2 regions of the Streptomyces sp. NPDC046925 genome follow, and region 2 is predicted to be linked to the other one. Evidence: riboswitches for the same ligand, from Rfam matches in the RefSeq annotation. Region 2 holds a riboswitch; the other holds the start of a gene.

Region 1 (14,560 bases), on a different contig from region 2:
GCAGGGGAGTCAGCGGAAACTGGACCGGGTTTACGCGCGTCAGGAGTACCGGCGGGCGTTCCCCGGGGAGATCGGGGATCTGCACTTCCCGTCCAGCGTCTTCGACTCCTACACCGGTTCGCTGCTGCGCAATGTCGACACGACGGGTGTGGCCGAGTCCGATCTGAAGGTGGTCGTCGATGCCTCCAACGGCAGTGCGGGCCTTGTGCTTCCCAGCCTTCTCGGCCGCCTCGGCGTCGACGCGCTGACCATCAACCCCGGTCTCGACGAGTCGCGCCCGACCGAGACCTATGAGGCACGCAGGTCGGGCCTCGTACGGCTCGGGGAGATCGTGGCGTCGTCGCGTGCCGACTTCGGTGTGCGGTTCGACCCCGTGGGCGAGCGGCTTTCGCTCGTCGACGAGAAGGGGCGGATCATCGAGGACGACCGCGCGCTTCTCGTCATGCTCGACCTGGTCGCCGCGGAACGCCGCAGCGGGCGGGTGGCGCTGCCGGTGACGACGACGCGCATCGCTGAGCAGGTGGCCGCGTACCACGGGACGCAGGTCGACTGGACGACCACGTCGCCCGACGATCTGACGCGGGTGGGGCGCGATGAGGCGACCATCTTCGGCGGTGACGGCCGGGGCGGGTTCATCATCCCCGAGTTCAGCAGTGTGTTCGACGGTACGGCCGCCTTCGTGCGGCTCATCGGCCTCGTGGCGCGTACGCAGCTCACGCTGAGCCAGATCGACGCGCGTATCCCGCGTGCGCACGTGCTGCGGCGTGACCTTGCGACGCCCTGGGCGGTCAAGGGGCTCGTCATGCGGACCGTCGTGGAGGCGGCGGGGGACCGGTCGGTGGACACGACCGACGGCGTACGGGTCGTGGAGGCCGACGGACGCTGGGTGCTCGTGCTGCCCGACCCCGCGGAGGCCGTCACCCATCTGTGGGCCGAGGGACCCGACGACGCGTCCGCTCAGGCGCTGCTCGACGAGTGGTCGGCCGTGGTGGACAGCGCCGGTCGCTGACCGGCCGTACGGGCCGGACAGCACCCGTGAGAGGTGCTGTCCGGCACGCCGGTGGGGCCATTCGGAGGTAGGGCCCGCGACGTGCGACGATGTGCGGCATGCCGCAGCAGCCCCCCATTCGGAGCACCCCCTCACGCCCCCGGCGTCCGGACGCCTCCATGTCGCTGCTGACCACGGTCATGGACCACAGCCTCGACGAGGGCTACGCCGAGGCGGCGGCCCGCAAGAAGGCGCAGGGTGACGGCGGAATGCCGCGTCCGCTGCGGGCGAAGCTCGGCCTCGCGCTCGGACTGGTGCTCGCTGCCCTCGTGGTGACCGTGGGTGCCGCGCAGGCGCGGATAGCTGCTCCGGTGGTCGCCAAGGAGCGCTCCGAGCTCATCGACCGGATCGAGGCGGCGTCCTCGGACGCCGACGAGCTCGAAGGGGACGTCGAGACGCTCCGCGACGACGTGGGCGAACGGCAGCGCGAGGCACTGAAGAAACACGGCGGCAGCCAGGGCGAGTTGGTGTCCCTGCTCTCCGGCGCCACCAAGGTCAACGGGCGCGGCGTGAAGCTCGTGGTGGACGACGCCAAGGAAGCCGACCAAGGCGGAGGCGGGCCGCGGGAGAGCGCGGGGTTCTCCGACACCGGGCGGGTGCGGGACCGTGACATGCAGCGGGTCGTCAACGGCTTGTGGCAGTCCGGCGCCGAGGCGATCGCCATCAATGACCAGCGGCTGACGGCGCTGTCGGCGATCAGGGCCGCGGGTGACGCCATACTGGTCGACAACAAGCCGCTCGTGCCGCCGTATACGGTGCTTGCCGTGGGTGACGGGCAGCGCTTGAGCACGCGTTTCCAGAACAGTCGCGACGGTCAGTATCTGCACGCTCTGCAGGAGAACTTCGGCGTCCGGACCAGCATTTCCGTCCATGATGACGTCCGACTGCCGGCAGCGCCGAGTGTGACCGTACGTACAGCAGAGCCGAAGGCAGGAAAGGGCACATCGTGATCGCCGTACTGGGCCTCGTCGTGGGAGTCGTGGCCGGATTGTTGGTCCGGCCCGAGGTTCCGGCCGTGGTCGAGCCGTACCTACCGATCGCCGTGGTGGCGGCGCTGGACGCCGTCTTCGGAGGCCTGCGCGCGATGCTCGACGGGATCTTCGACGACAAGGTCTTCGTGGTGTCGTTCCTCTCGAACGTGGTCGTGGCCGCCCTGATCGTGTTCCTCGGCGACAAGTTGGGCGTCGGCGCCCAGCTCTCCACCGGTGTCGTGGTGGTCCTCGGCATCCGGATCTTCTCGAACGCCGCCGCCATCCGCCGACACATCTTCAGGGCGTGACGCGGATGGGTACGCAAGAGACGCCCGGCGGCGACAACCGGAGCAGGGAGCTTCCCGCGGAGGTGCACGGGCCCCCGCCCGTGGAGCCCACGGAGCCTGTGCAGCCTGCGGAGCCGGAAGGTGACGAGCAGCGGGACCAGGAGGGGCAGGCCTCCCAGAGCGGCCGTCAGCGGCTGGCCAAGGGCCTGTGGCCGCCCCGCGTCACGCGGCCCCAACTCATCGTCGCCCTGCTGCTGTTCGTGCTGGGACTCGGCCTGGCCATCCAGGTGCGCTCCAACAACGACAGCAGTGCGCTGCGCGGCGCACGCCAGGAAGATCTCGTACGCATCCTCGATGAACTGGATGACCGTACACAGCGTCTGGAAGGTGAGAAGCAGCGTCTCGAGGATCAGCGCACCGGGCTTGAGAACAGCTCGGACCAGGCCGAGGAGGCCCGCAAGCAGACTGTCGAGAAGGAACGACAACTCGGCATCCTTGCGGGCACCGTGGCGGCGCAGGGTCCTGGAATCACGCTGACCATCGATGACAAGAAGGGATCGGTCGAGGCGGACATGCTGCTCGATGCCATTCAGGAGCTGCGCGCCGCGGGTGCCGAGGCCATCCAGGTCAATGATGTACGCGTAGTGGCCAACACCTATCTGTCGGATACGGACAGTGGTGGTGTACGGGTGGACGGCCGCAAGGTCGGCAAGCCCTACCGGTTCAAGGTGATCGGCAAGCCGCAGGACCTCGAACCGGCGCTGAACATCCCAGGTGGCGTGGTGCAGACTCTGGAGAAGGAGCAAGCCACCGTCACCGTGACGCGAGCGGAGAAGATCGTGGTGGACGCCTTGCGAGCCGCGAAGCGGCCTGACTACGCTCGGTCGTCGTCCCAGTGAGGCGGGGGTGCATGGGGGCCGCCGGTCGAGGGCATGAGGTTGCGGGGGGTCGGCGCATCGTAAGCGTGGTGCGTGGTGGAAACTGTTTGGCGGATGCGGACGTTGTGAGGATGTCTGTACTGCCGATGTACGGCGGTGTGTGCAATCAGGGTTCGTCCTGCCCCACGGGCGGGTCTGTTTCGGTCAAGGGGAATCGCCCGTGAAGTTGTTTGCGAAGTTGTTCGGCAAGAGTGCACGTGAGGACAGCGGCAACCCCGCCACTGCCCGGCACCGTGCCACGCGCCATGGAGATGCCGAGGAGCAGGGCGGCGAGCGCCCGATGTTCCGCGACCAGGTCGGTGGGCCAGGCGGTGACATTTCGGGCGCTCAGGGCGCGTCGTCTGTTGACCCTGCCGGTCCGGGCCGCATAGGTTTCGGAGAACCGTCAACCTCAAGTACGGGTGGAGGGTTTACCCCCGATCCGTACGCATCGAATGCCCCCGCGGGGCAGCCGCGGCAGGAGGATCCGTCCATGGCTCTGGTGTGTACGAGGTGCGGGAACCGCAACGCCGAGGCGAGCCGGTTCTGCTCCAACTGCGGCGCGCCGCTGCGGGCCGGGGCCACGCCGGAGCGTCCGTCCGAGACGACCTCCACGATCTCCATCTCGGGCCTGGAGGCCTACGACGCGGAGGTGACGGGGCAGACCGCCTCGCCCGCCCTCTCGCCGGAGGCCCAAGCCGCCGTTGACGCACTGCCGCTCGGCTCCGCGCTCCTCGTGGTGCGCCGGGGTCCGAACTCGGGCAGCCGCTTCCTCCTGGACGGCGAGCTGACCACGGCGGGGCGTCACCCGCAGAGCGACATCTTCCTGGACGACGTGACCGTCTCGCGTCGCCACGTGGAGTTCCGCCGTCTCGGCGACGGTTCCTTCACCGTCGCCGACGTGGGCAGCCTCAACGGCACGTACGTCAATCGTGAGCGCATCGACTCGGTCGCGCTGTCGAACGGCGACGAGGTGCAGATCGGCAAGTACCGCCTGGTCTTCTACGCGAGCCAGCGGGGCGTCGGTATCTGACCCTCCTCCGGACTCCGTCCGGGGGGACCCTCAGGAAGGGCCATGCCACAAACACCGAGGGGCGGTGCCGGAAACGGCACCGCCGCCGAGGACCATCGGATGATGAGCATCGGCGCCGTGCTGAACGCGCTGCGTGACGAGTTCCCCGAGGTCACGATCTCCAAGATCCGTTTCCTGGAGTCGGAAGGGCTCATCGAGCCGGAGCGCACGCCGTCCGGCTACCGCAAGTTCAGCCCCGATGACGTCGAGCGGCTCGGTCACGTCCTGAGGATGCAGCGCGACCACTATCTGCCCCTCAAGGTCATCCGGGAGCACCTGGACGCCCTGGAGCGCGGAGAGCGGGTCTCGCTGCCCTCTCTGGGGCAACCGCGCGAGCCGGGTGACGCCTGGGGCGTGAGTGACGCCGAGGAGCCCACTGCCGCCCGTGTGGGCCGTGCCGAGCTGCTCGCCGCCGCGGAGATCGAGGCGGAGCAGCTCGCGGACTGGGAGACGTACGGGCTCATCGTGCCCCTGCCCGACGGCGGTTATGACGCGGAAGCCGTGACGGTGGCCGCGCTCGTCGTCGAACTCGGGCGGTTCGGTATCGAACCCAGACATCTGCGCACCATGAAGTCGGCGGCCGATCGTGAGGCCGGCCTCGTCGACCAGGTGGTCGCGCCGCTGCGCCGGCACCGTAACCCGCAGACCAGAGCCCATGCGGAAGCCCGTACGAAGGAACTCGCCGGGCTGACCGGAAAGCTGCATTCTGCACTGGTGCAGACGGCACTCGGGGTGCGGTTGCCCTGACTCAGGAGGTGCCCGACTACCCAAACCGGCCGGGCACGTCCTAGGGTTGCTGTGTGAACGAGCTCGACGTCGTAGGTGTCCGGGTGGAAATGCCCTCCAACCAACCGATCGTGCTCCTGCGTGAAGTGGGAGGCGATCGTTACCTCCCCATCTGGATCGGACCAGGTGAGGCGACCGCGATCGCCTTCGCACAGCAGGGGATGGCGCCCGCACGGCCGCTGACCCACGACCTGTTCAAGGACGTGCTGGAGGCGGTGGGTCAGGAGCTTTCCGAGGTGCGCATCACGGACCTCCGGGAAGGTGTCTTCTACGCGGAGCTGGTCTTCGCCAGCGGAGTCGAGGTGAGCGCCCGGCCGTCCGACGCCATAGCGCTCGCCCTGCGCACCGGAACGCCGATCTACGGCAGTGACGGTGTCCTCGACGACGCGGGCATCGCCATTCCGGACGAGCAGGAGGACGAGGTGGAGAAGTTCCGCGAGTTCCTCGACCAGATCTCGCCCGAAGACTTCGGCACCAACAGCCAGTAGTCCGTCGATTCCGCAGGGTTCCGGCGGACCATTCGGCTAGCCTTTCCCGGCGGTGCGGTACGGCAAACCACTCTTAGGGTGATTATCACTCGGCGTGCCGAGTGTGGCGATCGTTGACGAGCCCCTGGCAACTGCCTACCGTCGAGAAGGCAGGTCAAGGACGGAGGTCGGCGTGAGAAGCAGCGGCGACGGTACGGCGATGGGTGGGCCGTATCCGCTTCACAGCAGCACGGCCGGACACTCTCCGCAGAGGCCGATTGCGGTTCAGGCAAGCGTTCAGGGGAGCGGGGACGCCACGTCCGGACAGGCCGAACAGGAACAGATCGGTTACCGGGGGCCGACCGCGTGTGCGGCCGCCGGCATCACCTATCGACAGCTCGACTACTGGGCCCGTACGGGCCTCGTCGAGCCCAGCGTGCGCTCCGCGGGCGGATCGGGGACCCAGCGGCTCTACAACTTCCGGGACGTCGTCGTCCTGAAGATCGTGAAGCGGTTCCTCGACACCGGCGTGTCCCTGCAGAACATCAGGACCACGGTGCAGCATCTGCGCGACGGCGGTTTCACGGACCTGGAGCGGCTGACGCTCATGAGCGACGGCGCGACGGTCTACGAGTGCACGTCGCCCGACGAGGTCCACGATCTGCTCCAGGGCGGCCAGGGCGTCTTCGGTATCGCCGTGGGCGTGGTGTGGCGGGACGTCGAAGCGGCGCTCTCGCAGCTCCACGGCGAGCGGATCGACACCGGGGAGACCCTGCTGCGGCAGAACCCCGCCGATGAGCTCGCGAGGCGGCGCAACAGGGCCGTGTGAGGCGGCCGTGACGGCCCCGGCGGGTGCGGAGTTCGGGGTGGCGTCCCGGGGGCGTTGTCAGTGGCGTAGGGCAGCATCAGAGGTGTGAGAACCGCGCCCACGATCCTGCATCTCGACATGGATGCCTTCTACGCGTCTGCAGAGCAGGCCGCGAAGCCGAGTCTGCGCGGGAAAGCCGTGGTCGTGGGCGGCCTCGGACCGCGGGGCGTGGTGGCCACCGCCTCGTACGAAGCGCGCAAGTTCGGGGTGCACTCGGCGATGCCCATGGGGCAGGCGCGGCGCCTGGCGCCCAACGCCGCCTATCTCGTGCCGCGCTTCGGGCTCTACCGCGAGATCAGCGACCAGGTGATGACGCTGCTGCGGGAGCTGTCGCCGCTGGTGGAGCCGCTGAGCCTGGACGAGGCCTTCGTCGACCTGGAGGCGGGCGGCGTGGCCGACGACCAGGCGTCGGCGCTGGCCGTGGGCGAGCGGTTGCGGGCGGACATCAAGGCGGTGACCGGGCTCGCGGGGTCCGTCGGGCTCGCCGCGTCCAAGATGCTGGCGAAGATCGCCTCGGAGGAGGCCAAGCCGGACGGGCTGCGCCTCATAGTGCCGGGGACCGAGCGGGACCTGCTCGGGCCGATGCCGGTGCGGACGCTGCCCGGTGTCGGGCCCGCCACCGGCGACCATCTGCGGCGGGGCGGGATCACGACGGTGGGGGAGATCGCCGAGGCCGGCGAGGACGAGCTCGTACGGCTCTTGGGGAAGTCGCACGGCAGCGCGCTGTACGCGATGGCGCTCGCGCGGGACGAGCGGCCCGTGGTGGCGGAGCGGGAGTCGAAGTCGGTCAGCGTCGAGGACACGTACGACGTGGACATCCATGACCGGGTGCGGGTCAGGGGCGAGGTGGCGCGGCTCGCCGACCGGTGTGTGGAGCGGCTGCGGGCCGCGGGGCACTCGGGGCGGACCATCGTGCTGAAGGTGCGGCGGTTCGACTTCTCGACCCTGACGCGCTCCGAGACGCTGCGCGGGCCGACGGACGACCCCGGGGTGGTGCGGGAGGCCGCCGCGCGGCTTCTGGAGGCCGTGGACACCACCGGGGGCGTGCGGCTCCTGGGGGTGGGGGTCACGGGGCTCGCCGACTACACGCAGGAGGATCTTTTCGCGCAGGCCCAGGCGCAGGCCGAGGCGGAGGCGCGGGCCGAGGCGCGGGCTCTGGCCGGAGGCCCTGAGCCGGGGCACGGCGTGGACGCGGGAGGAGCGGCAGGGGCGGGGGAAGCGGCGGAGGGGGTCACGAAGGCCGCGGAGGGGGGCGCGGAGGCCGCGCAGGAGGCTTCCGTCGAGGAGGTGCCGCTCGGTGCGCGGCGGTGGGCCGCCGGGCACGACGTGCGGCATGCCCGGTACGGGCACGGGTGGGTGCAGGGCAGCGGCCTGGGGCGGGTGACGGTTCGCTTCGAGACGCCGGAGTCGTCGGTGCCGGGGCGGGTGCGGACGTTCCGGACCGATGATCCGGCGCTTGAGCTTGCGGAGCCGTTGCCGCTGGTGGCTCCGCCGGGGGACGGGGCTGAGCCGTGCTCCCGGGTGTAGCGGTGCCCGGTGGGGCGGGCCCGGCGCGGGCGGTCAGGTGCTCTCCTGGCCTGCGATTTTGCCGAAGTCCTGGTCCGGTGGGGGCGGTGACTGCGGGGGTGTGACGTCCAGACCGTAGTGGTGGTAGAGCTGGAGTTCCTGCTCGGGGGAGAGGTGGCGGCCCACGCCGAAGTCGGGGGCGTCCTTGATCAGGGACCGTTCGAAGGGGATGCGCAGGGTGCCGTCGCTCCTGAGCTCGCTGGGCTCCAGGGGCACGAACGCGTCCCGGCTGAACAGTCCCGTGCGTATGGCCGCCCACTCCGGGGCGCCGGTGGCGTCGTCGAGATAGACCTCGTCGATCGTGCCGATCTTGGCCCCGTTCAGGTCGAACGCCTTCCGGCCGATCAGGTTGCGCGGATCGATATCGGTCTGCACGGTCCCTCCAACTGGTCGAGGCTTGTCGAAGTGGGGCGTAACTCATCCTTGTTCGTTCGTAATCACTACGAAAGAGCACTTCGGGGCAGGCGGCCACTCGAGGGATGGGCCACGGTCCTCGCTGGTAGGCTGGCGGATGGCTGCTGACCCCGTGCGGGAGAGCTCTCCGGTCACCACACCGGGGGCGCCGAAGGAGCAACTCCTCCCCGGAATCTCTCAGGCCCCTGTACCGCACGGACGAGGTCACTCTGGAAAGCAGGGCGGGCGTCGGGCGGGCACGTTCGGAACCCTTCCTCACCGACGGTGAAAGCCGGTACGGCGCCTCTCGCGGGGCACGGCCCGGTGAAACTCTCAGGTTGAGATGACAGAGGGGGAGGCCGTCCGGGTACCCGTGCCGTGGTGCCCCTCGCAGGTCGCGTCAGACCAGGAGGCCTCCGCAATGACCGCCACCCCTCGCATCCCGCTTTCAGAGCTCGAGCAGGGCATTCCCTTCGAGCAGCGGCACATCGGCCCCGATGTGGAAGCACGGGCCAAGATGCTCGCGCAGGTCGGATACGGCTCGCTCGACGAGCTGACCGCCGCCGCAGTGCCGGATGTGATCAAGAACGCCGAGGCGCTGAAGCTGCCCGGAGCGCGTACCGAGGCCGAGGTCCTGGCCGAGCTGCGCTCCCTCGCGGACCGTAACCAGGTTCTCGATTCCATGATCGGGCTTGGCTACTACGGGACCTTCACGCCGCCCGTGATCCTGCGGAACGTCATGGAAAACCCGGCGTGGTACACCGCTTACACGCCCTACCAGCCCGAGATCTCCCAGGGCCGCCTCGAGGCGCTGCTCAACTTCCAGACCGTCGTCGCCGAGCTGACCGGGCTTCCCACCTCCGGTGCCTCGCTGCTCGACGAGGGGACGGCCGCCGCCGAGGCCATGGCCCTCTCGCGGCGCATGGGCAAGGTCAAGGACGGTGTCTTCCTCGTCGACGCCGACACGCTGCCGCAGACCGTCGCCGTGATCCAGACCCGCGCCGAGCCGACGGGCGTCGAGGTCGTAATCGCCGATCTGAGCGAGGGCATCCCCGCCGAGGTCGCCGAGCGCGGTGTCGTCGGCGTCCTGATCCAGTACCCCGGCGCCTCCGGTGCCGTGCGGGACATCAAGCCCCTCATCGAGCAGGCGCACGAGCTCGGTGCCATAGTCTCCGTCGCCGCCGACCTGCTCGCCCTGACGCTGCTCACCTCGCCCGGTGAGCTCGGGGCCGACATCGCGGTGGGCACCACGCAGCGCTTCGGCGTGCCGATGGGCTTCGGCGGCCCGCACGCCGGCTACATGGCGGTGCGCGAGAAGTTCGCCCGCAGCCTGCCCGGGCGGCTCGTCGGTGTCTCCGTCGACGCCGACGGCAACAAGGCCTACCGGCTCGCCCTGCAGACCCGTGAGCAGCACATCCGCCGCGAGAAGGCCACCAGCAACATCTGTACCGCTCAGGTGCTGCTCGCCGTGATGGCCGGAATGTACGCGGTCTACCACGGGCCCGACGGCCTCAAGGCCATCGCGCGGCGCACGCACCGCTACGCGACCGTGCTCGCCGCGGGCCTCACCGCGGGCGGGGTCGAGGTCGTGCACGGCGCCTACTTCGACACCCTGACCGTGCGGGTGCCGGGCCGGGCCGAGCAGCTCGTCTCCGCGGCCCGCGAGGGCGGCGTCAACATCCACCAGGTCGACGCCGACCACGTATCCCTGGCCTGCGACGAGACCACCACACGCCACCAGCTGACCGCGATCTGGACGGCGTTCGGCGTCGAGGCCGACGTCGAGGCGCTCGACGCGGAGACCGAGGACACGCTCCCGGCCGGGCTGCTGCGCGAGGACGACTACCTCACGCACCCCGTCTTCCACCAGTACCGCTCCGAGACGGCCATGCTGCGCTACCTGCGCAAGCTGTCCGACCGGGACTACGCGCTCGACCGCGGCATGATCCCGCTGGGCTCCTGCACCATGAAGCTCAACGCGACCACCGAGATGGAGCCGGTCACCTGGCCCGAGTTCGGACAGCTGCACCCCTTCGCGCCCGCCCAGCAGGCGCAGGGCTATCTGACGCTCATCCGTGAGCTGGAGGAGCGCCTCGCGGAGGTCACCGGGTACGACAAGGTCTCGCTGCAGCCCAACGCCGGTTCGCAGGGCGAGCTCGCCGGACTGCTCGCCGTGCGCGGCTACCACCGCGCCAACGGCGACGAGCAGCGCACCGTCTGCCTCATCCCGTCCTCGGCGCACGGCACGAACGCCGCGAGCGCCGTGATGGCCGGCATGAAGGTCGTCGTCGTGAAGACCAGCGACGACGGAGAGATCGACGTCGACGACCTGCGCGCCAAGATCGAGAAGCACCGCGACGAGCTGTCCGTGCTGATGATCACCTACCCGTCGACGCACGGTGTGTTCGAGGAGCACGTCGCCGACATCTGCGCCTTTGTGCACGAGGCGGGCGGCCAGGTCTACGTCGACGGCGCCAACCTCAACGCCCTGGTGGGCCTCGCCCAGCCCGGCAAGTTCGGCGGCGACGTCTCGCACCTGAACCTGCACAAGACCTTCTGCATCCCGCACGGCGGCGGCGGTCCCGGCGTCGGTCCGGTCGGTGTGCGCGAGCACCTCGCGCCGTACCTGCCCAACCACCCGCTGCAGCCCGCCGCGGGACCCGAGACGGGCGTCGGGCCGATCTCCGCCGCTCCGTGGGGCTCGGCCGGCATCCTGCCGATCTCCTGGGCGTACGTGCGCCTCATGGGCGGCGAGGGCCTCAAGCGCGCCACGCAGGTCGCCGTGCTCTCCGCCAACTACATCGCCAAGCGCCTCGAGCCGCACTACCCGGTGCTCTACACCGGTCCCGGCGGGCTCGTCGCGCACGAGTGCATCATCGATCTGCGCCCGCTGAGCAAGGCGACCGGTGTCAGCGTCGACGACATCGCCAAGCGCCTCATCGACTACGGCTTCCACGCGCCGACCATGTCGTTCCCGGTGGCCGGGACGCTGATGATCGAGCCGACCGAGAGCGAGGACCTGGTCGAGATCGACCGGTTCTGCGAGGCGATGATCAGCATCCGCGCGGAGATCGAGAAGGTCGGCGGCGAGTGGACCGCCGATGACAACCCGCTGCGGAACGCCCCGCACACCGCGGCCGCGCTCGGCGGTGAGTGGGAGCACGCGTACAGCCGCGAGGAGGCCGTGTTCCCGGCCGGTGTCGTGGCCGCGGACAAGTACTGGCCGCCGGTGCGCCGCATCGATCAGGCGTACGGCGACCGGAATCTGGTCTGCTCCTGCCCGCCGCTGGATGCGTACGAGGACTGATACCGCGTCCACGACATGAGTGGGGGCCGGTCCGGAGGTTGCCTCTCCGGGTCGGCCCCTTTGTCGTCCGTGCTGTTGTCCGTGCCGTGTCGCTGTGTCGTCAAGCGGCGGTCATGATCGCGTCCGTGCCCAGCGGTCGGTGCGGGGCGATGATCTGTCCGTCCGGCAGCAGCTCACCGGTGTCCTCGAAGAGGAGGACGCCGTTGCACAGCAGGCTCCAGCCCTGCTCCGGGTGGCTCGCCATGAGGAGCGCGGCTTCCCGGTCTGCGGAGTCTGCTGTCGGGCACGGTGGTTGATGCTGGCACATGGAAGGGTTCTTTCGCTGCGGTGTGATGGCTGTGACGTCTGCCTTGCGGCTCGATGAGGTGTTCATGGCCGCCCCCCGTTCAGTCGGTCCGGTCCCAGTGTTGCCCTACGGGCGTCAATCCGCAGGGATTTAGCGGCAGCGCTCCTTACTGCTTAATGACGTATCACCCGCCCGGACGGTTCAGCCCAACTGCACTGTCTTTCCGGGTGGTTCGGGGTGGTCATACCGGGCTAGTCCGTATGGGTGCCGGGTGGGTGTACCAGGGGTGCAGGACGCGCCGAGCCCCGCGGCCGGGATCGGCGGCGGGGCACGGAGACGTACGGCGGGGTCAGGCGGGTGAGCCGAGCAGCGGTGCCGGGGTCATGCGGTGGGTGAGCACCTTGAGAAGGTCCGCGGCGCGGTGCGGGCGGTGCGCCGCGATGCCGGGAGGCGCGGGCGCCAGCGGCACGAGGATGTCGGAGGGCGCGAGGTCTCCGTCCGCGCCGTCCGCGGTGCAGTCGCCGTGCAGCCATAGCGTCAGCATGTAGAGCTCGGGTATGGACAACAGTCGTGGTTGATAGGGCATCTGCATCGCCTCGGCATGGCGCAGGGCGCGTTCGGTGGCCGCGATGTAGGGGCCTTCGAAGAAGTGGGAGAAGGTCCATCCGTCGGGTGTCAGCATCGTGTCGGCCGCGGCGACGGCACGCTCGCCGCAGCGGATCAGAAAACGCCACCCCGCGAGCCGGGTGGGCGAGGTACCCGACGGGGTGATCCGGTCCAGGACATGTACGGGCAAGGGGAGTTCGGGGCTTGCGGGACCCTGTGCGGCGCGCAGGGAGGGAGTTCGGGCTTCGCGTACGGCGGTGGGTGAACCGAGTGCCGCGAGGACGCTGCGCAGGGCGGGCGCGGGAGCCGGGGGGACTTGCAGCGGCATGATGGGTCGCCTCTCTCATTCGACAGGCACGGTGGAACGAGGACAGGTGCGGACGTCGCTGTCTGCTCCGGGGACAGAGGGGGGCGGGCAGGGGACCGCGAGCGCCAACTCTCTGCCTCGTTCGCGGAGTTTATACGACACGTGTTCAGACAGTGTTTCGGCTAACCGCACCCGATATTGCCCGCAAGGCGATATCCGGTCGCAATTTTGCGGGCTTTAACCCGATTCCGGATGAGCCCGGGCGTTTGACCTCGGCTCCCCGCCCGGGAGCGGACGGCCGATTCTCATCGGCGTTTTTCACCAGGGTTCGGAGCGGAGATTCCCGCCGGGAACCGCATGCCTGGTGAATGTGCCGCCCGGGCATGGCCACGAGCCTACTGGGCCGGGGGCATGTGCGGGGCGTTATCGATCACATTGCAGGGCATCATTGGTCGAGACACAGCGGCCGTGATCATTGGCTGCCCATCAGAGCCCAGTAGAGGAGGGACGCTTCGATGGGGGAGAAGGTCGTAGCAGGATCGTTTGACCTGGCCGAGCGGAACCGGTACCGGAGCAAGCTCAGGGAGTGTCTCGCGGGGCTGCGGAGGCTGTTGGACGAGGAGCGGTTCGACAGGCCCAAGAACCTGATGGGTGTGGAGATCGAGCTGAATCTCGCGGGACCCGACGGCATGCCGAGAATGCTGAATGCTGAAGTTCTCGAACGCATCGCGAGTCGCGATTTCCAGACAGAACTCGGAATGTTCAATCTTGAAGTCAATATCGCCCCGCACCGATTGGGCGGGCGCGTTCTCGACCGTCTCGCCGAGGAGCTGCGCACCGGCCTCGCCTATGCCCACCGGAAAGCGAACGAGGTGAACGCCGGCATCGTGATGATCGGAATTCTGCCGACCCTCGCGCACCATGACCTCGTCTCGGGAAATCTCTCCGACGTCGACCGTTACGCCCTGCTCAACGATCAGATCGTGGCGGCCCGCGGCGAGGAGTTCGTCCTCGACATCCAGGGGGTGGAGCGGCTGACCTGCACCTCCGCGTCGATCGCCCCCGAAGCGGCCTGTACGTCCGTGCAGTTGCACCTCCAGGTCACGCCGGACCGCTTCCCCGACGTGTGGAACGCGGCGCAGGCCGTCGCGGCGGCGCAGGTCGCCGTCGGCGCCAACGCGCCGTTCCTGTTCGGGCGCGAGCTGTGGCGCGAGTCGCGGCCTCCGCTGTTCCTGCAGTCCACCGACACCCGTCCGCCCGAGCTCCAGGCGCAGGGGGTGCGCCCGCGGACCTGGTTCGGGGAGCGCTGGATCAACGACGCGTACGAGCTCTTCGAGGAGAACCTGCGGTACTTTCCCGCGCTGCTGCCCCTCATGGACGAAGAGAACCCCCTTGAGGTGCTCGACGACGGCCGTGTGCCGCAGCTCGGCGAACTCGTCCTGCACAACGGCACCGTGTACCGCTGGAACCGGCCCGTGTACGGCATCGCGGGCGGCGTCCCGCACCTGCGCGTGGAGAACCGCGTCCTGCCCGCGGGCCCCACCGTCACCGACGTCATCGCCAACGCCGCCTTCTACTACGGCGTCGTACGCGCCCTCGCCGAGGAGCCGCGGCCCGTGTGGTCCCGGCTGCCCTTCGAGGCCGCGGCCCGCAACTTCGACACCGCGTGCCGCGACGGC
Region 2 (14,560 bases):
AATCACGGTGATGCCACCGGCCAGGGCGACCCTGTCCCGCTTCAGGCGGTTCCAGGCGATCTGCTTGAGGGACCGCCCCTCGACCTTCTTCACCCCTGCATCAACTGCGGGAGCGACGTCCGCCGTCGGGTCCGCGTCCGCAGGTGTGTCATGCAATGGTGCCGTCATCGTGGCAGGGACCCCTCTCAACCGGTGGTGACCGGCCCGCACTTGCCGCTGTAGCGACGTGATCAGTCCGTCGTACACAGGGGCGAAGCGCCCCACTTGCGGGAGTCTTCATCGGGGTTGCGATCTGTTACCAGCCTTGACGGGGAAAGGATGCTCAACCGTGATGCTGTTTGAGGTGTTCCGTTATCCGGACGCAGGTGAACGAGGGGCGAACACGGGGCAGTTGCGTCGCAAGGTGCCACGGGGGGCCATAGACCCCCTCAGCCATCAGAACGGGACATCCTGACGGTCAGGGCAGGTATACGAGCCGCGGTGGCCGGTTCAGGACCTTTCCGCGCAGGGGCGCGGCACCGGTTCAGTACTGCGCGGGGTAGCCGTAGCCGCCCGCGGGGGCCGGGGCGGGCTGGGCCTCGCGGTCGTAGAAGGGCCTGGCGTTGGCGCGCAGCCACAGGGCGACGGGGTCGTACCCGTCGGACATCGCGACCGTCGAGACGGGCAGCCCGTCGGGGACGGCGGCGATCGACTGCTGCATCATCGTGCGTACCCCGTCCACCGACGACGGCGACGTGTCGTACACATCGAGGCCGATGGCCAGATACGGCGCGCCGAGCGCGGGCTGCACCCAGGCGCGGCGCAGCGAGCGGACCGCGGGGGTGCGGTGGGCGTTCTGCGTGAGCAGGGCGTAGAACTGGGGGATCTCGATGGCCGGCTCGGTGAGCCGCAGCGGGCCCGCGGGCTGCAGGTCGAGGCCCGACGCGATGCGCCGCAGGTCGAGCCAGGGGATGCCGACGCCGCCGCCGGGGGCGTGCGGGTTGAGCCAGAGGCCGTAATGGTCGGGGTAGAGGGTGCGGGCGATGTCGAGCCCGCTCACCACCTCGTACGAGCGGTTCCAGCCACTGGCGGAGAGCTCCTGGGCGGAGGTCACGCACGGTGCGTAACCGAGACCTTCGACTTCCATGTTCCCGTACTGGGCGTCGGGGGATCCGGCCTGGCCGTGCCAGAGCAGCATCCACACCTGGTCGGCGGCGAGGGCCCGCAGGAGCGCCTCATAGGCGTCATAACGCCCGGGCGTCACCTGGCGCAGCATGTGCTCGACCTGCCCGGCCGCAGCCGTGCCCGACGCACTCACCCTTAACCGCCCCTTCGCGATGACCCGCTGACCCGGCGACCCGATGGCCCCGGGTCATGAAACCAGCTTAAGCGGCGATCCTGACACCGACTTGACGTACGGCACCCTCGCACGCGTACCTGCACAAGTCCTTACGCATGTCCGTGCTCGTGTCCCCGGGTCTGACCGAAGAAGGGCCTCACCCGCTCGCGCATCCAGTCACCGACCGGGTCCCGGGCCACGTCGAGCAGCACGAGGTTCACCGCCCAGGGCACCGGCACCGCGCCCAGGGCCCGGCCCACGGCTTCCATCGGCAGCTCGCGCGCGTCGCCCTCCCAGGAGCTCAGTTCGACGCCGACGAACAGCGTGGGGTCCTCGCCCTCGACGCTCGCCAGACAGCGGCGGGCGCTCAGGACGACCCCGGTGGCCTCGAACTCGCGGGCGGCGGCGGACAGGAAGTCCACCGGGTCCTCCTGCCAGTCCGGTTCGAAGAGGCGTACGCGGCCGCCGGTCGTCGGGCCGTCGAGCGGGGTGCGCCCGGACCGGCAGAGCTCGGCGACGGCGGGCGGCGGCAGCGGGACCCCGACGGTGCCGTCCGGGTTGACCGCGATGCCAAGCTGCGGGGGCAGGCCGCGCGCGAACTCCACGGCGGGTGCCACGGTGCAGCCCATGCGGCCGCCGGTGGCCTGCCGGAACTGCTGCTCGGAGCTGAAGACGGGGACGTAGGCCTGGCCCTCGATCTCCAGCGTGGGCAGATCGAGGGTGCCGCTCTCCGGCGCCCCGCCGTTCGGCAGCGGGACCCATACGTGGCTGCGGCCGAGCACCTCGACGATGCGGGCGCCCGCGGAGGCCTGCGGCGCCCCCGGCGTGCCCAGGGATGCCGCGAGCACCTCTTCGAGTTCGTTGCCCGGCCATCCCGCGTACGGATGGGGGTGCGCCTGCGCCGGAATGTCCATCTGTCTGTCCAACCCCTGCTCTGTCCCGCTCTGCCTGCGGCACGACCCTAACGCGGCGGGCGGCTCAGTCCTCGAAGCCGATCCCGCGCAGGACGTCCGCCGCCGTCCGGTCGAGCAGGATCGCGGAACCGCAGCCGCGCGGCAGATCGCCCCGCTCGGCGGCGCCGACCAGGCGGCCGATGGTCCTGCGGTGCCGCGCGAAGGCGTACCTCGACACGCCGCGCCCGCGCGAGAGCTGGCCCTCTATGGCAGTGGCCGGCTCCACGTCGAGCAGCAGCAGGTGCAGCGTCGTGCCGCGCCGCGCGGCCTCCCTGGCCAGCCAGCGGCGCACCCACGCCTGGGTGCCGCAGTCGTGCACCACGACGCCCTCGCCGGAGCGCAGGGCGGTGCGCAGGCCCGCGTAGTGCGCGAGGCGGACCAGGGGGCGGTAGACCGCGTACGGCAGCAGGTCCGGCATGCGCAGGGCCCAGCGGTCGCGGGTGTCCTGCGAGTCGATGCGGGGCCCCGCGACGGCTCTGCTCATCAGCGTGGACTTGCCGCTGCCCGGCAGACCGGAGACGACGATCAGGTCGCCCGCGCCGAACGTCAGCCGGTGCGGGCTGTGGCCCGTCCGCTGCCGCAGGTCGCGGACGACGGCCGCGGGCAGGGGGCCGCAGCTCTCCCTGGTGGGGGCGGCGGCCTGTTTGGGCAGGGCCACCCCCGTGCTGGTCGCGTAGACACTCGTCCTGCGCACCGTGATCGGCCTCCCCTAAGCGGTCACGTAACTGCTTCCCGCAGCTTCCCCGGCAAGTGTAAAGAGAAGGTAATGCGGCACAAGGGCATTACTCGATCGGCACTGCCCTGTGACAGGGGCGCGTGCAATGATGTGCGCGCAAACTCCATACAGGCCGTTTGAATCCGCGCGGGAGAGTTCCCGGACGCCGTCGAAAGACGCTCCGGGGCGCCGAAGGAGCAAGTCCCTCCCTTGAATCTCTCAGGCCCCGTACCGCGCGGGCGAGGCACATCTGAAAAGCGGGCCGCCCCGGCGGCTCCACCCAAGGTGCAAGTCATGACCCCCTTTACGGACGGTCGTGGTGAACCTCTCAGGTTCCGATGACAGATGGGGAGGATCGACCTCGCCCGTCATGCCCTGGGAGTTCCCCCTATGAGTACCGTCCCCCGTCTGACCGCCCTCGATGCCGTGCATCGTGCGCTCGGCGCGACCATGACCGACTTCGCGGGCTGGGACATGCCGCTGCGCTACGGCAGCGAGCGCGACGAGCACGTCGCCGTGCGCACCAAGGCCGGTCTCTTCGATCTCTCCCACATGGGCGAGATCACGGTCACGGGCCCCGAGGCCGTCGACTTCCTGAACTTCTCGCTGGTGGGCAACATCGGCTCCATCGGTGTCGGCCGCGCCCGCTACACGATGATCTGTGCCGAGGACGGCGGGATCCTGGACGACCTGATCGTCTACCGGCTCGGCGAGCCCGACGCCCCCGAGTACATGATCGTCGCCAATGCCTCGAACGCCCAGAACGTCCTGAACGAGCTGAGCAATCGCGCCGAGGAGTTCGACGTCGAGGTCCGCGACGACCGCGACGCGTACGCGCTGCTCGCCGTCCAGGGCCCCGAGTCCCCCGGCATCCTGAAGTCACTCACGGACGCGGACCTGGACGGCCTGAAGTACTACGCGGGCCTGCCCGGCACGGTCGCGGGCGTGCCCGCGCTGATCGCCCGCACGGGTTACACCGGCGAGGACGGCTTCGAGCTCTTCGTGGCCCCCGGTGACGCCGAGAAGCTCTGGGGCGCGCTGATGGAGGCGGGCACGCCCGTCGGCATGGTCCCGGCCGGGCTCTCCTGCCGCGACACGCTCCGCCTGGAGGCGGGCATGCCGCTGTACGGGCACGAGCTGACCGCCGGGCTGACGCCCTTCGACGCGGGCCTGGGCCGGGTCGTGAAGTTCGAGAAGACCTCGATGTCCGAGAACTTCGTGGGCCGCGCCGCGCTCGCGGCCGCCGCCGAGCGCGCCGAGACCGCTCCCCCGCGCAAGCTGGTGGGCCTGATCGCCGAAGGCCGCCGCATCCCGCGCGCGGGCTTCGCCGTGGTCGCCGACGGCAAGGTCATCGGCGAGGTCACCTCCGGCGCGCCGTCCCCGACGCTGGGCAAGCCGATCGCCATCGCGTACGTCGACGCGGCGCACGCGGCCCCCGGCGCCGCGTCTTCATCGGGTGTCGGCGTGGACATCCGTGGCACCCACGAGCCCTACGAGGTCGTGGCGCTGCCCTTCTACAAGCGCCAGAAGTGACACGTCCGGCCCTGTGGTAAGCCGGAAGTGACCCCACGCACATCATCCCCGTTCCGCAGCACCCACCCGCGTACAGGAGAATTCAGGTCATGAGCAACCCCCAGCAGCTGCGTTACAGCAAGGAGCACGAGTGGCTCTCGGCCGCCGAGGACGGTGTGGCGACGGTCGGTATCACGGAGCACGCCGCCAACGCGCTCGGTGACGTCGTCTTCGCCCAGCTCCCCGAGGTCGGTGACACGGTGACCGCGGGCGAGACGTGCGGCGAGCTGGAGTCGACCAAGTCGGTCAGCGACCTGTACTCGCCGGTGACCGGTGAGGTCGTCGAGTCGAACCAGGACGTCGTGGACGACCCCTCACTCGTCAACTCCGCCCCGTTCGAGGGTGGTTGGCTCTTCAAGGTGCGCGTCTCGGAGGAGCCGAAGGACCTGCTCTCCGCAGACGAGTACACCGAGTTCTCCGGCAGCTGAAGCCCCCCGAAGACCCCTAGGGACCACCTGATGTCGCTTCTCAACACCCCTCTCCACGAGCTGGACCCGGACGTCGCCGCCGCCGTCGACGCCGAGCTCCACCGTCAGCAGTCCACCCTGGAAATGATCGCTTCGGAGAACTTCGCTCCCGTCGCGGTCATGGAGGCCCAGGGCACGGTCCTCACCAACAAGTACGCCGAGGGCTACCCCGGCCGCCGCTACTACGGCGGCTGCGAGCACGTCGACGTCGCCGAGCAGATCGCGATCGACCGGCTCAAGGACCTGTTCGGCGCCGAGTACGCCAACGTCCAGCCGCACTCGGGCGCCTCCGCCAACCAGGCCGCCCTCTTCGCCATCGCCAAGCCCGGCGACACGATCCTCGGCCTTGACCTGGCGCACGGCGGCCACCTCACCCACGGCATGCGCCTGAACTTCTCCGGCAAGCAGTTCAACGTGGTCCCGTACCACGTCGACGAGGCCGGTCTGATCGACATGGCCGAGGTCGAGCGCCTGGCCAAGGAGAGCAGCCCCAAGGTCATCATCGCGGGCTGGTCCGCCTACCCGCGTCAGCTGGACTTCGCCGAGTTCCGCCGGATCGCCGACGAGGTCGGCGCGTACCTGTGGGTCGACATGGCGCACTTCGCCGGGCTCGTCGCCGCGGGGCTGCACCCCAACCCGGTGCCCTTCGCGGACGTGGTGACCTCCACCACGCACAAGACGCTGGGCGGCCCGCGCGGCGGCATCATCCTGGCCCGCAGCAAGGAGTTCGCCAAGAAGCTGAACTCCGCGGTCTTCCCGGGCTTCCAGGGCGGCCCCCTGGAGCACGTGATCGCGGCCAAGGCCGTCTCCTTCAAGGTCGCGGCCTCCGAGGAGTTCAAGGAGCGCCAGCAGCGCACCCTGGACGGCGCCCGCATCCTGGCCGAGCGCCTGGTACAGGACGACGCGAAGGCCGTCGGCGTCGACGTCCTGTCCGGCGGCACGGACGTGCACCTGGTCCTGGTGGACCTGCGCAACTCCGAGCTCGACGGGCAGCAGGCCGAGGACCGCCTCCACGAGGTCGGCATCACGGTCAACCGCAACGCGATCCCGAACGACCCGCGCCCCCCGATGGTCACCTCGGGCCTGCGGATCGGTACGCCCGCGCTCGCGACCCGCGGCTTCGACCAGGACGACTTCCGTGAGGTCGCCGACATCATCGCCGAGGCGCTGAAGCCGGGCTTCGACACGGAGTCCCTCAAGGCCCGCGTCTCCGCCTTGGCAGCGAAGCACCCGCTGTACCCCAACCTGTAGCAGTTTCGTACGCTTTCTGTCGTACGAATCTCCGGGGCACCGCGCACACTGGAACCGAACAGTGAGTGCGGTGCCCCGGCCCATGCCCCGCCCTTGAACCATCTGCACTACCCCGGCAGACAACGGCGTCTACCAACCACCATTGGAGTTTCTCGTGGCCCTCTCGGTCTTCGACCTGTTCTCGATCGGCATCGGCCCGTCCAGCTCCCACACGGTCGGTCCCATGCGCGCCGCCCGCATCTTCGCGAGCCGCCTCAAGAACGAGGGCCTGATGGCCCACACCACCTCCATACGGGCCGAGCTCTACGGCTCCCTCGGGGCTACGGGCCACGGCCACGGCACCCCGAAGGCGGTGCTCCTCGGCCTGGAGGGCGAGTCCCCGCGCTCGGTCGACGTCGAGTTCGCCGACGAACGCGTCGAGCAGATCAAGAGCACCGACCGCCTCAGCCTCCTCGGCATGCACGAGATCGACTTCGACTTCGACGAGGACCTGATCCTGCACCGCCGCAAGGCCCTGCCGTACCACGCCAACGGCATGACGATCTTCGCGTACGACCGTGAGGGCACCCTCCTCCTGGAGAAGACGTACTACTCCGTGGGCGGCGGCTTCGTGGTCGACGACGACGCGGTGGCCGGCGAGAACCCGATCGTGCCGGACGACACGGTCCTCAAGCACCCCTTCCGCACCGGCGACGAGCTGCTTCGCCTGGCCCGCGAGACGGGCCTGTCGATCTCCGCGCTGATGCTGGAGAACGAGAAGGCGTGGCGCACCGAGGAGGAGATCCGCGCGGGTCTGCTCGACATCTGGGGCGTCATGCAGTCCTGCGTCTCGCGCGGCATGTCCCGCGAGGGCATCCTGCCGGGCGGTCTCAAGGTCCGCCGCCGCGCCGCGCACTCCGCACGGCAGCTGCGCGCCGAGGGCGATCCGCTGGCCCGCGCCATGGAGTGGATCACGCTGTACGCGATGGCCGTGAACGAGGAGAACGCCGCGGGCGGCCGCGTCGTGACCGCCCCGACGAACGGCGCCGCGGGCATCATCCCGGCGGTCCTGCACTACTACATGAACTTCGTGGCCAACGGGTCCTCGCAGGAGGAGAGGGAAGACGGCGTGGTCCGCTTCCTGCTCGCGGCCGGTGCCATCGGCATGCTCTTCAAGGAGAACGCCTCCATCTCCGGCGCCGAGGTCGGCTGCCAGGGCGAGGTCGGCTCCGCCTGCTCGATGGCGGCGGGCGCCCTCGCCGAGGTGCTCGGCGGCAGCCCCGAGCAGGTCGAGAACGCCGCGGAGATCGGCATGGAGCACAACCTCGGCCTGACCTGCGACCCGGTCGGCGGCCTCGTCCAGATCCCGTGCATCGAGCGCAACGGCATGGCGGCGGTGAAGGCCGTGACCGCGGCGAAGATGGCGATGCGCGGCGACGGCAGCCACAAGGTGTCCCTCGACAAGGTCATCAAGACCATGAAGGACACGGGCGCCGACATGAGCGTGAAGTACAAGGAGACGGCGCGGGGCGGGCTCGCGGTGAACATCATCGAGTGCTGAAACGGTCGTCGGGTGCCGAGCCCGCGTCCCCGGCGTCACCCGGACGGCGGATACGCTGAGCCCCGTCAGCAGTGCACGAAGAAGGGGTGGATCCGGTGGCGGACATCGAGGAAGCGCGTAAGACGTTCGAGCAGTTCGACGCGGACGGCGACGGCTTCATCACAGCGGCGGAGTGGAAGTCGGCCATGGCCAAGATGGGGGACTTCTACGTCACCGAGACGGTGGCCGAGGCCGTGATCGGCGCGAAGGACACCGACAAGGACAAGCGTCTCTCCTTCGACGAGTTCTGGGCGAGCCTGAACAAGTAGCGGGATACGCGCGAGGGGCCCGGCACACATGCGTGCCGGGCCCCTCGCGCGTGCTCAGCGTGCGCGCCGCGCGGCCCGCACGCTCCACCGTCCCTCCGTGCGCGTGAGCCGCACCGGATGGTCGAAGCACTTGCTGATCTGGTCGCCGGTCAATACGTCGTCCACGGGTCCCGAGGCCAGCGCGCGCCCGTCGCGAAGGAGCAGCGCGTGCGTCGTACCGGCCGGGAGCTCCTCCAGGTGGTGCGTGACCAGGACCGTGGCGAGCTCGGGGTGGGTCTCGCGCAAGGTGTCGAGGCTGTCGAGGAGGCGTTCGCGGCCCGCGAGGTCGAGCCCGGTGGCGGGTTCGTCGAGCAGGACGAGCCGGGGCCTCGGCATCAGCGAGCGCGCGATCAGGGCCCGCCCGCGCTCGCCCTGGGAGAGCGTGGGCCAGCGCGCGTCCGTGCGGTGCGCGAGGCCGAGCATGGCGATCAGGCGGTCGGCCTGCTCCTCCTGCTCGGGCGTGGGGCGCCAGCGGGGCAGGATTTCCACGCTGTTGGTGAGCCCGGTCAGGACGACGTCGCGCACGCGCAGCGGCGAGCGGAGCGGATGGCGGGGGTTCACATGGCCTACGTAGGCGCGCAGTTCGCGCAGGTCGACGCTGCCCAGGCGGCGGCCGAGCACCTCCACCGTGCCGTGCGTGGGGTGGGTGACGGCGCCGCAGAGGCTGAGCAGGGTCGACTTGCCCGCGCCGTTCGCGCCGAGCAGCGCCCAGTGTTCGCCGGGGCGGACGGTGAGGGTGACCTCTTCGAGGATGGGGCGCCCTTCGCGGACGACGGTGACGTCGTCGGCGTGCAGGACGGGCGGCGCGGGGTGCGGGGCCGGGGTCTGCGGGTGCGGGGCCGAGGTCATCGGGCGGCTCCCGCGCGGTTCACTGCCGCGAGCACGGCCCGTACGGAAGCGGTCAGGACCGAGGTGTCCACGCCCGCGCCCCAGCGAACGACACCGCCCACCCTGCACTCCGCGTAGGCGACGGCCTCGCTGGTGCCGCCCTCCCCCGTGGCGTGTTCGGAGTAGTCGAGGATCTCGACGGCGATCCCGGCCGCGGCGAGCGCTTCGGTGAACGCGGACAGCGGTCCGTTGCCCACGCCCTCGAAGTCCCCGATGCGGTCGCCCACATGGAGCGTGCAGACGAAACGGTGGGCGCCGTCCGGGGCCCGGTCGGTGGTCCAGGAGCTCAGCTCCACGTCCCCGCCCTTCACGTCCCCGCCCTGCTCCCCCGGCGCGACATAGGCGGCGCGGAACAGCTCGTACAGCTCCTTGGCGCTCGCCTCCTGACCGCTGTCGTCGGTGGCCGCCTGCACCACGCGCGAGAACTCGGGCCGCAGGCGCCGCGGCAGGTCGATGCCGTGCCGGGTCTGCAGCAGATACGCCATGCCGCCCTTGCCCGACTGGGAGTTGACGCGGATGACGGCTTCGTAGCTGCGGCCGATGTCGGCGGGGTCGATCGGCAGGTACGGCACGTCCCACGGCGCCTCGCTCTCCGGGACCCCGAGCTCGGCCGCCCGGCGGGCGTGGTGGGCGAAGCCCTTGCTGATGGCGTCCTGGTGGGTGCCGGAGAAGGCGGTGTGGACGAGGTCGCCCGCGTAGGGGTGGCGGGGGTGCACGGGCAGCCGGTTGCAGTGCTCGACGACCTCGCGCACGGCGTCGATGTCGGAGAAGTCGACCATGGGGTCCACGCCCTGGGCGTACAGGTTCAGGGCGAGGGTCACCAGGTCGACGTTGCCCGTCCGCTCGCCGTTGCCGAAGAGGCAGCCCTCGACGCGCTGGGCCCCGGCCAGGACGGCCAGTTCGGCGCAGGCGACGCCGGTGCCGCGGTCGTTGTGGGGGTGCACGGAGAGGATGACGGAGTCGCGGCGGGCGAGGTGGCGGTGCAGGTACTCGATCTGGTCCGCGTACACGTTCGGGGTGGCGATCTCGACGGTCGCGGGGAGGTTGTGGGTGACGGGCCGGTCGGGGCTCGCGTCCCACAGCCGGGTCAGGCCGTCGCAGACTTCGAGTACGTAGTCGGGCTCGGTCAGGTTGAAGGTCTCCGGCGAGAACTGGTACCGGATGTCCGCGCCGGGCCGGGCGTCCGCCAGGCGGGCCATGCGGGTGGCGGCTTCGGTGACGACCTCGCGCACCTGCGCGCGCGACCGGCCGAGCACCACGTCGCGCCAGACCTGCGAGGTGGGGATGTAGAGGTGCACGACGGCGCGGGGCAGGCCCTCGATCGACTCGAAGGTGCGGTCGATCAGGTCCGGCTTGGCGGGCGTGAAGACGACGATGCTGACGTCGTCGGGGATGCCGCCGCTCGCGCTCAGCGCGGCGAGGTCGCGCACGAAGTCGAAGTCGGCGCGGCTGGCGGACGGATAGCCGACCTCGATCTCCTTGAACCCCATGGAGACGAGCAGATCGAAGAAGCGCCGCTTGCGGCCGGTGTCCATCGGCTCGGCGAGCGCCTGATTGCCGTCACGCAGGTCGACGGGGACCCAGAGGGGGGCGCGCTCGATACGGGCGGAGGGCCAGGTGCGGTCCTGTGCGGGGACGTGGACGCGGTCCTGGTAGGGGCGGTAGCGGTGGTGCGGCATGGGGCTGGGGCGCTGGGGATTCCACGGGTACGCGGGGGATGTCATCGCGGCCTCTCGGCTCGGTCGGTGAGGTGGCCGACCGGCAGCACGGCACCCCGCGGCGGGGTGCCGGTCGCTTCAGGCCCCGCCGCGGCAGCCGAGAAGAAGGAGACCGCAGAAGATCATGGCGCTAGACTAGCCACACCTCAGCTCCTCAGACAAGTACTCCTCAGACAAGTGGGCCCGCCCCGGCCCTCCCCCACCCCCTGAAAGGTCCCCGGATGCCGCTCGGCTCCCTGCGCCCCAGCCCCCTGGTCGAACAGGCCATCACGCGCCTGCGCGAGCAGATCGCCGGCGGCCACTGGCCCGTCGGCAGCAAACTCCCCGGCGAGACGACCCTGGCCAAGGAGCTCGGCATCGGCCGCTCCACCGTCCGCGAGGCCCTGCGCGCCCTCGCCGGGGCCGGGCTCGTCAAGGCCCGGCAGGGTGCGGGCGTCTTCGTCATCGCGACGCAGCCGGTGGCGGACTGGCCGACGCGGCTGCGGCGGGCGGCGGTGACGGACGTGTACGAGGTGCGGATGCTGGTGGAGGTGCAGGCCGCGCGGCTCGCCGCCCTGCGGCGCACCGAGGACGACATCACGGCGATGCGCGCCGCACTCGAAGGGCGCAGGGCCGCGTCTTCGGCGAGCGACGCCGCTTTCATCGACGCCGACATCGCCCTGCACGCGGCGGTCGTGGCGGCGGCCCGCAACCCCGTACTCACGGACCTGTTCGCGGAGTTCGCGCCCGTACTGCGCGAAGGCCTGCTCGGCCTCCTCGACCTAGTCGACGTCCGCACACAGGAGCCGAACCACGGCGGCGCCGCCCACGCGGCACTCGTAGCGGCCGTCGAGGCGATGGACGCGGAGGAGGCGGCACGCGTGGCACAGACCGAACTCCAGGAAACCCTCGGTCAACTGCTGTCCCGCACCTAGCAACAGGCGAGCGAGGCGGGGACTCCTGCTCGTCAGGGGAACTGGCCGACGACTGCTCAGCCGCGCACGCCCGTAGGTTCGGGCTCCATGCCCTTCTGATCGACGACCGCACGCTCCAGGACCGCGTCGCTTCCGTAGAGAACCTCGGGGTTGCCCGCCTTGCCCGGCTTGCCTCCCGGCTTGTGGTTCTTCGTCATGTAGCCGCGCGAGCCGAGGTATTCGAAGGACTTCTTGTCGAAGATCCACACCTCGCGCGTCGCCCACGACGACTCATCGAGGGTGATGCCGATGCCGTGGCGGCCCGCCGCGTCCACCGCGTCGGGCACCTCGGTCACACCGGGAAGCTTCGCGACGACCTTGTAGAACGCCGCGGCATTCTCCGACGGCATGATCGTCGAACCGAGCAGATCGCCGATCTTGTCGAAGACGGCCTGCGCCTTCGTCTCCTCCCCTTCGACCACCCGCGTCTCGGCGTACAGCTTCTTCAGCAGGGCGTCGGGGTCGGTGGGCAGCGAGGCGAGCCAGTTGTACGTGGGCCGGTCGGGCCCCTCCGGGATGGCTCCCGAGTCATCGGAACCGTCCACGGCGGACGCCTCGATGGGCACATCCTGGCCGGGCATCGACGCCCCCTTCCCGCTCTCACGGCTCATGCCGATGTTCGTGACGGGGGCGGGGTCCTGCGACATCCACATCTGCTGCTTGTACGGGGCACTGAGCTTCACCGGGCCGTCCAGCTCACCCTCGTTGCTCTGGACGACGCTCCGTATGTAGACGAACTGGCTGGCCTTCACCCGCGGAGTATCGGCCTTCAGGGAGGCGTTCGCGATCCGGCCGAGGGTGACGGCCGCACCGGCGGTGGCGCCCTTGCCCGCGCCCATGTCCCGGACGCCGTCGGCGTCGTCGGAGGGGATCGCGGCGATCAGGATCCCGGCGGCCGCGAGCGCGGCGGTGGCCGGCATCAGGACCGCGGGGCGCAGGAAGCGGCGGCGGGGCGATACGGCGGGGGCTGGGGCGGGGGCGGCAGCCTGCGGCGCCCGGCTCCGCTCCGTGTCGTGGCCGCGGTCGTGGCCGTGGCTGCGGTCGTGGCCGTGGCTGCGGTCGCGGTCGTGGTCGATCTGCTGCATCAGGACGTCCTTGTGGTGAAGGTGACGCCCCGGCGGAAGCTGCCATTCGTTTTCGTCCGACTCCGGCAGCAGGCGGGCCAGTTCGGCGGCCTCGGCCTCTCCCGGCGGCGGGGTGGCGGCGTTCATCGGAATTCCTCCCGCAGGGGCAGGGCCGCGAACGCGGCCTCACTCTCTACCTCTCCGCGACCCCGGAGCGGTTCCGTCACGTTCTTCACTTCCTCCGGACCGGCCCCGTCGGCCCCGTCCTCGCTGAGCCGCCGCAGCCGGGCGCGAGCCCGCGAGAGCCGCGACCGCACCGTGCCGACCGGAATACCGAGCGCCTCGGCGGCCTGCGCGTAGTCGAGCCCGGACCACACGCAGAGCACGAGCACCTCACGCTCCGGGCGGCGCAACTGCCGCAACGCGCCGTGCACCGCGGCGAGCCGCCGCGCATCGTCCAGCCGCCCCGCGGACTCCTCCGAGAAGTCGGCCACGTCGGGCGGGGGCGGCTGGCGGTGCAGAAAGGCGAGCCGTCTGCGCAGGCCGCGGTTGGCGTTCTGCGCCTTGTGCGTGGCGATGCCGAGCAGCCACGGCTTGAGCGAACCGCCGTCCGGTTCGAGCCGCTCCCGGGTACGCCAGGCCGCCAGGAAGGTCTCGGACATGACCTCCTCGGCGGTCGACCAGTTGCCGGTCAGCCGCAGCGCATGGTTGTAGACCGTCCGCGCATACGCCTCGTACAACTCCCCGAACGCCTCGCGCTCACCTGCCCGGATACGTGCATGGATGCCATCTCCCAGTTCAGTAGGCCTCACACCACGTATCTCTCCGCACCCGCAAACAAGTTCCTGTGCCCCGCGTCACACCCCGGGCGCCTCGCCGAAAGCGCACCCGTACAGGAATACCTCACCCGTTCCGGAGGTTGGCTCCGTTACGACACTGGCGAACGAACCCCGGAAGGGCGACGAGTCATGAAGATCGGCATCATCGGCGCGGGCAACATCGGCGGCAACCTCACCCGGCGCCTCACCGCCCTCGGCCACGACGTTTCCGTGGCGAACTCCAGGGGCCCGCACACGCTCACGGCCCTCGTCGAAGAGACCGGCGCGACGGCCGTGACGGTCGAAGAGGCCGCGCGGGGTGCCCAGGTCGTCGTCGTGACGATCCCCCTGAAGGCCGTACCGAACCTGCCGTCGGGCTTCCTCGACGGCGCGGCGGACGGCCTCGCCGTCATCGACACCGGCAACTACTACCCGCAGCAGCGCGACGGGAAGATCGCCGAGATCGAGGACGGCCTGACCGAGAGCCGCTGGACCGAGCAGCAGATCGGCCACCCGGTGATCAAGGCCTTCAACGGCACGTACTCCGGGGACATCCTCGACAAGCCGCAGCCCAAGGGCACACCCGGCCGCGTCGCGCTCCCGGTCTCCGGCGACGACGAGGCCGCCAAGAAGGTCGTACGCGACCTCATCGACGAAATCGGCTTCGACACCGTCGACAACGGCGGCCAGGACGACTCCTGGCGCCAGCAGCCGGGCACCCCGGTCTACGGCCTGGCGAAGGACACCGAAGCGGTCACCAAGGCCCTGTCCGAAGCGTCCCCGGAGCGCACGGCGGAGTGGCGCGCCTGAGACCGTGAGCGCGGGGCGCGCGCGGGACGGCTACGGCTATGGCTATGGCTATGGCTTGGCCCAGTCCCGCAGCGCTTCCTCGCTCGCGAAGTCCGCGACGTTCTTGTCCAGCGGGGTCGACGTGTACTGGTGGATACGCCACTTCG

What was found. A riboswitch is a leader RNA that binds a small molecule or an ion and turns the genes downstream of it on or off. The one in region 2 is predicted to bind glycine.
Region 1: linked by a shared signal. The riboswitch ahead of gcvP (aminomethyl-transferring glycine dehydrogenase) and the one ahead of gcvT (glycine cleavage system aminomethyltransferase GcvT) in region 2 are both predicted to bind glycine.

The regions. Positions count from the first base shown of each region.
Region 1 covers NZ_JBEYWZ010000014.1:237,893-252,452, reverse strand. Annotated here, with positions in the region: gene ABZ906_RS38730 (mannose-1-phosphate guanyltransferase) at 1-1,009, shown strand, start outside; gene ABZ906_RS38725 (DUF881 domain-containing protein) at 1,099-1,998, shown strand; gene ABZ906_RS38720 (small basic family protein) at 1,995-2,327, shown strand; gene ABZ906_RS38715 (DUF881 domain-containing protein) at 2,324-3,205, shown strand; gene ABZ906_RS38710 (FHA domain-containing protein) at 3,288-4,256, shown strand; gene ABZ906_RS38705 (MerR family transcriptional regulator) at 4,299-5,042, shown strand; gene ABZ906_RS38700 (bifunctional nuclease family protein) at 5,096-5,569, shown strand; gene ABZ906_RS38695 (MerR family transcriptional regulator) at 5,742-6,377, shown strand; gene ABZ906_RS38690 (DNA polymerase IV) at 6,462-7,943, shown strand; gene ABZ906_RS38685 (PRC-barrel domain-containing protein) at 7,977-8,357, opposite strand; glycine riboswitch at 8,502-8,599, shown strand; gene gcvP (aminomethyl-transferring glycine dehydrogenase) at 8,797-11,682, shown strand; gene ABZ906_RS38675 (DUF5999 family protein) at 11,783-11,989, opposite strand; gene ABZ906_RS38670 (hypothetical protein) at 12,318-12,902, opposite strand; gene ABZ906_RS38665 (glutamate--cysteine ligase) at 13,397-14,560, shown strand, end outside.
Region 2 covers NZ_JBEYWZ010000025.1:31,601-46,160, reverse strand. Annotated here, with positions in the region: gene ABZ906_RS45470 (ABC transporter permease) at 1-168, opposite strand, end outside; gene ABZ906_RS45465 (enhanced serine sensitivity protein SseB C-terminal domain-containing protein) at 524-1,297, opposite strand; gene ABZ906_RS45460 (enhanced serine sensitivity protein SseB) at 1,429-2,232, opposite strand; gene ABZ906_RS45455 (AAA family ATPase) at 2,297-2,971, opposite strand; glycine riboswitch at 3,125-3,230, shown strand; gene gcvT (glycine cleavage system aminomethyltransferase GcvT) at 3,377-4,519, shown strand; gene gcvH (glycine cleavage system protein GcvH) at 4,609-4,986, shown strand; gene glyA (serine hydroxymethyltransferase) at 5,017-6,276, shown strand; gene ABZ906_RS45435 (L-serine ammonia-lyase) at 6,431-7,816, shown strand; gene ABZ906_RS45430 (EF-hand domain-containing protein) at 7,912-8,124, shown strand; gene ABZ906_RS45425 (ATP-binding cassette domain-containing protein) at 8,179-9,012, opposite strand; gene leuA (2-isopropylmalate synthase) at 9,009-10,775, opposite strand; gene ABZ906_RS45415 (FCD domain-containing protein) at 10,991-11,683, shown strand; gene ABZ906_RS45410 (CU044_5270 family protein) at 11,740-12,933, opposite strand; gene ABZ906_RS45405 (RNA polymerase sigma factor) at 12,930-13,571, opposite strand; gene ABZ906_RS45400 (NAD(P)-binding domain-containing protein) at 13,491-14,414, shown strand; gene ABZ906_RS45395 (glycoside hydrolase family 25 protein) at 14,463-14,560, opposite strand, start outside.